Linked DNA regions of Flavivirga spongiicola. The protein of the gene in region 2 interacts with the protein of the main gene of each other region in a pairwise test. Links are inferred from orthologs where the notes say so. Each region holds a gene or a part of one and is shown on either strand. Other genes may lie near its edges.

Region 1 (3,010 bases), 290 kb from region 2 along the record:
CACTGTTATTCCCGACTGTACTGTGGCGACATCTCTAATAGCATCTGTAATCTGGGATCCGGCACCTCCAATATTAGTTGGATCTAAAGCATTATTAGGATTATTTGGTATGGCACCCGGTCTAAGAATATTAACCGATGATCCTATTTTAGTAGGATCTGACTCTCCTAAATCTTGAAGTGCTATAATATTTCTAACATTCTCAGTTCTATTACTTCTATTCGTTACCCAAACCTCAAGCCTTGTAATTTGTAATCCTCTATTATTTATAAGTGGATAACTCTTTAAAGCTCTATCATACGTATCTCTAAAATATTGCGCTATAAAGAAGTGTCTATTCTCATCGTAATCTCTAATGAATAAGTCAAATTCTTCAACGGTACCACCTCCTTGGGCTATTACTGTATTAGCTTGTGATTTTTGTTCAGAAAACACACCTGTAACCGTCGTTTTCCCAAACTGCAATTGTGCTTTTACACCAAATAAACTTTGTGCCCCTGTAATCAATGAGCTATTTAATGGCATGCTTACATTACCTACTTCAATTTTTTGAATGATATCATCTTCTGTAGGTGTGTATTCTAACTTAATAAGGTTTTGAAAGTCGAAAGTTGATTGCGTATCATAATTCGCCGTTACTTGTAATCGCGTACCAACTTTTCCTAATAAACTTAAACTAATTCGTTGGTCAAAATCAAACGTAAAATTACTCCTGTTTCTAGGTGAAAATGATGGATTGTCTTGCTTAGAAAACAAAACTCCTAAGTCCATTTCTACAGACCCTTGTGGAACGACTTCAATAGTATTTCCTCCAAAAACAGTTTCAAAAAAGTCTGATTTTACATAAAATTCTGGGAGTAGATTTTTTTGCCCGTCTTTGGCATCTTCTTTTTTGCCATCAAAAGCGTCAATTTTTTCTTTATAATAGGATTTTAAATTTTCTTTAGCTACTAAAGCATAATACTCTTTAGGTGTTAAAATAATGGGAAAATTAATATCGAAGTTTCCTATTTTTTCGGTATAGATATATCTATTTATAGTGGCATCGTAAGTGTATTTAGACTCTACACTATTAGGATTTGGTGTTTTTAAGCGTCCTATATTATAACCTGTTTTAACCGAATCTTGTTGAACAGGTTCTTGAGACCATGCTACTACTGAATAAAAGAGAGCAAAAATTAAAAAGGCACTTCGACGGAACTTGTCTTGAGCGTAGTCGAAAGACCTAGTATGGCAATTTTTAATTGATTTATAAAATTTGAGATTCGTTTTATTCAAAGTCTATTATAAATTTTTTAAAGCCTGCTTGATAATGGTTTCCACATTGGCATCAGGCTGTGCAATCATAATTTTATCCACAACACGTTCTGCTTGTTTCTTTACAAAACCGAGCACTTCTAAAGCAGATAACGCTTCATCTTTATTGGTATTGCCTTGAGAAACGGAAACTTCGTCTATATCATAAATCTTTAAGATCTTGTCTTTTAAATCTATTATAACACGTTGCGCTGTTTTTGCTCCTATTCCTTTTATAGATTGAATTAAAGCGACGTCGCTTGAAGCAATCCCTTCTCTTACCTGTTTTGGCGTTAATGATGATAACATGGTACGTGCTATACTTGCTCCAATACCACTTACAGATATTAACAGTCTAAAAATTTCCCTTTCTGCCAATGACGAAAACCCATAAAGTGTATGTGAATCTTCTTTAATCTGAAGATGTGTAAATAGCTTTAAATTTTCACTGTCTGAAATTTGAGAAAAAGTATGTAATGAAATATTCAATAAATAACCTACTCCATGACATTCAATAACTACATGCGTTGGGTTTTTTTCTGTAAGTTTTCCTTTAATATGTGTTATCATGTATAAAGTTCGTTAACCGACCAAATGTAATAAAATTATCGCACTAAGTTACTTCCTTCCAGCATTTTCTAACTCCCACTTTTCTTTATGTTGAGCGTCAATGACAGCTATCGCGGTCATATTCACAATTTCATCAACACTCGCTCCTAATTGTAGAATATGCACTGGTTTTTTCATACCCATCATAATAGGCCCTATAGAATCGGCTTCATGCAATTCTTTTAATAATTTATAAGTGATATTTGCCGAATCCAGATTTGGAAAAACTAATGCATTTACTTTCTTTCCAACCAACTTTGAAAATGGAAACTTCTCCCGTAGCATATCATCATTTAACGCAAAATCCGTTTGTAATTCACCATCTACCTTCATCTCTGGGAAATGACGATGTAAATAAGATACGGCCTCTCTAATCTTTGATGCTTTTTCATTATCTGAAGATCCAAAATTAGAATAGGACACCATGGCTAACACAGGATCTAAACCAAACATCTTAATTACCTTAGCTGTCATTTGGGTGATCTTAGCTAAGTCCTTGGCACTAGGGTTAATATTTATAGAGGTATCACTTAAAAATAGAGGTCCTCTTTTTGTCATCATTAAATTGGTTGTTGCTATACGGGTAACACCATGCACCATTCCAATAAGTTCCAACATAGGCTTTACTACTGTTGGATAATTACGAGAATACCCGGAAATAAGAGCATCGGCATCACCTTCATTAACCATCATAGCCGCAAAATAATTACGCTCTCTCATTAAGCGTTGTGCAGAATAATACGTTACGCCTCTTCGTTTACGTTGCTCCCAATATACTTTAGCATACTTGTTTTTACGTTCGTTCTCTTCTTCTGTTTTTGGATCAATTATAGGAATATCTGCATCAAACTCAATTTCCGCCATTAGAGACTCTATGGTTTCTTTTCTTCCTAATAGAATGGGGTGTGCTATCCCTTCTTCATACGCTATTTGAGCAGCTTTTAAAACATCTAGTTGGTCTGCTTCAGCAAATACAACACGTTTCGGATTCAGTTTTGCTCTATTTAAAAGTAATCTTACCAACTTATTATCAGAACCCAAGCGCTCTAACAATACGTCTTTATACTTTTCCCAATCGGTAATAGGATGTTTAGCCACACCGCTT
Region 2 (2,987 bases):
TTTAAGATCTCCATACGATTTTGATTCTCATCAAGATCACTCGAAGTAATAAGCAAACCGCTTTCTATAAATTTTCCTGATGAAGCTTTTAAATGCTCAGTAAAGCTTTCTCCAAAATCGTTTTCTATTTTATTTAAAGATACTCCCCAGATAGTTCGTAAACCCGTCATAATATACTCATTGTATTGGTCCTTCTCAGAAAGTATTTCTACAGTGTTTGGTAATACATTCCTTTGAAACGCCTGTATATATTTTGAATTATTTGACACATTCCAACTACGTTGATTACCATTAAATGAATGAGCAGAAGGCCCTATACCTATATAAGGCTTCCCTTGCCAATAGCTGGTATTATGTTTTGAAAAATAATTAGGCTTTCCAAAATTTGAGATTTCATAATGCACAAAACCTTGTTCTTTGGTTTTGTCAATTAAATGATTGAAGTGCTCTAATGCCAACGCTTCATCAATTGGAGGATAATTTCCTTTTTTTATAAAAGCATCAAGTGCTGTTTTGGGTTCAACAGTTAGTGCATAACTGGATATGTGGTTCACGCCATAACTAAAAGCTATTTCAAGGTTTTTATTCCATTTTTCTAAACCCATATTAGGGATGCCGTAAATAAGATCAATGGTTATATTATCAAAATATTGAGTTGCTAGCTCTAAACAAGTTTTAGCTTCTTCAGAACTATGCGCACGATTCATACTTTTTAAATCATCTTCAAAAAAAGATTGAATACCAATACTTAAACGGTTTATTCCAATAGCTCGATAACTTTCAAAAATAGTTTTATTTGTATGACCTCTGGACGGAGCTTGGGGTGACAGAGAGTTACTAATTAAGTCATCTGGGTTTGCTTCTAATGTTATTTCAGGATGGTCTATAACTGAATAATTTTTATAAACCTCGTCAATCAAAAATCGTAATTCGTCAATCGTCAGTAAAGAAGGCGTACCACCTCCAAAATAAATAGTTTCAATAGTTCGATTATTGAGTTCTTCTTTTCTAAGCTTTAACTCTTTTACTAAAGCTTGAATAAGTTCCTCCTTCTTTTTTAAAGACGTTGAAAAGTGAAAGTCACAATAATAACATGCTTGTTTACAGAATGGTATGTGGATGTAGAGAGCCCCTCCTATCCTCCCCAAAGGGGAGGGATTATTAACATTAAAATTATAATTTCTTTTTGGCAAACTGAAACTAATTTTTCTTTTTACGTAAGTCAACAACAGTTGTTTTTGTTCCCCCTTTGGGGGTTAGGGGGCTATTCTGTTTCACAAAAGCACCCCAACCAGAATAACTTTTACCAATATTCACTTTGCCGGAATTATAAAAATGGCAAACTGCTGCCGCCAAGCCATCAGTAGCATCTAAATTTTTAGGCAAGGTTTTCAACCCCAGCATGCTCTGCAACATTCTGGCAACTTGCTCTTTACTGGCATTTCCATTACCTGTTATTGCCATTTTTATCTTTTTAGGAAGGTATTCTGTAATTGGTATTTCTCGACTCAAGCCTGCTGCCATAGCCACGCCTTGGGCTCTACCAAGTTTTAGCATACTTTGCACATTTTTACCAAAAAAAGGTGCTTCAATGGCAATTTCATCTGGATTGTGAGTGTCAATAAGCTCAATAGTTCGTTCAAAAATGAGTTTTAGTTTTAGATAATGATCATCATACTTTTTTAGGTCGAGTTCATTAAGCTGCAAAAATTGCATCGTTTTTCCAACCACTTTTATAAGCCCAAAACCCATAATAGTTGTACCAGGATCAATACCTAAAATAATTCTTTCTTTATCCATTCTATTCACAATAATAACAGCCACTCAATGATATGGAAGCTCCTACAGTTAGTGTTAAAAGATTACCGTTAAATGCTCCAAATCCATCTGATATGGGTGCAAAATCTTTTGCAAACCCATGTATATACGAAACATCCGTATAAATAGAAAGTTTATCTGAAACTCCAAAATGGAGCTCTACACCAGCCATGGCATTCATAAACGATGTTTTATTTTGAGTAAAATTCCCCAAAGGCTTCACCGATGAGATCCCCGGTCCTGCATGAACAAACACGCCCTTATTTTGAGACAAGTTAAAGATTCTATTGGCATTATAAACTGCTTGCAAATTGATACGAGAGTAATTAAGCTTAAACGCCTGTGCTTCTTTTTGATTCGATATTCTACTAAAGCTATAATCCAATTTTGCACCAAGCATGGGTTTAAACATATATTGAATTCCTAAATTTACTGTTGGTAAATTATATGTTTTTCCTTCAAAACCAGTAACAAATCCATTCTTTGACGGGCTGTTTAAGCCTAATGCAAATTGCGCTTTAAAAGTACTTGTATCACCTTGTGAAGTCGATACAAGACTACTCATTACAAAAAGGATCGCACAAAAGGCTTTTATATATATTTTAAAATTTGAGGTCATAACGTAATAATGATTTAATTTGCATTTAATTATAGGTATATCACATACATGCTACCGTACAAAACTAAACAATTCTTTTTTGAGCTTATTAAATTAAGTATTGTTATTGGGGCTTTTTATTTTATATACCAAAAACTGATAAATAATCCAGAACTAGATTTTCATGATTTTATTGGTTTTTTATCAAAAAAAGACATTTTATCACTCAAAAGCATACTTTCATTGCTTTTTTTGACATTTTTTAATTGGTTTTTTGAGATTATAAAATGGCAAACACTAGTCTCCCCTATAAAAAAAATAAGTTTTAAAAATGCCTTCGAACAAAGTTTAGGTTCTTTAACAGCCTCATTATTTACACCTAATAGAATTGGCGAATATGGTGCTAAAGCTATTTATTATACTTCCAATTATAGAAAACGCATTCTTCTAATTAATTTATTGGGCAATATATTGCAAATGTTTACTACCACTGTTTTTGGGGTTATTGGTTTTTGTTTCTTTACAGCTAAACATCAAGTTAATATTGATTATTATAAATTCGCCCAATACC

The links. The genes of interacting proteins can lie anywhere in the genome.
Region 1: the proteins of ruvC (region 2) and ruvA interact in binary tests that used the Escherichia coli proteins (3 or more experiments, as listed by UniProt). The link is inferred for Flavivirga spongiicola from one-to-one orthologs.

The regions. Positions count from the first base shown.
Region 1 is NZ_JAUOEO010000001.1:2,742,492-2,745,501, reverse strand. What follows is about bases 76-3,006. They hold ruvA (Holliday junction branch migration protein RuvA), read right to left. Parts: upstream 1,867-3,006; coding sequence 1,285-1,866; downstream 76-1,284. Other genes in these bases: Q4Q47_RS23835 (NADP-dependent malic enzyme), read right to left, coding at 1,915-3,006; sov (T9SS outer membrane translocon Sov/SprA), read right to left, coding at 76-1,278. Outside these bases: more of sov, read right to left, coding at 1-75; more of Q4Q47_RS23835, read right to left, coding at 3,007-3,010. UniProt on the Escherichia coli protein: The RuvA-RuvB-RuvC complex processes Holliday junction (HJ) DNA during genetic recombination and DNA repair.
Region 2 is NZ_JAUOEO010000001.1:3,037,074-3,040,060, reverse strand. The notes cover bases 1-2,908. They hold ruvC (crossover junction endodeoxyribonuclease RuvC), read right to left. Parts: upstream 1,801-2,908; coding sequence 1,201-1,800; downstream 1-1,200. Other genes in these bases: Q4Q47_RS12145 (lysylphosphatidylglycerol synthase domain-containing protein), read left to right, coding at 2,477-2,908; Q4Q47_RS12150 (outer membrane beta-barrel protein), read right to left, coding at 1,802-2,437; hemW (radical SAM family heme chaperone HemW), read right to left, coding at 1-1,139. Also shown: more of Q4Q47_RS12145, read left to right, coding at 2,909-2,987.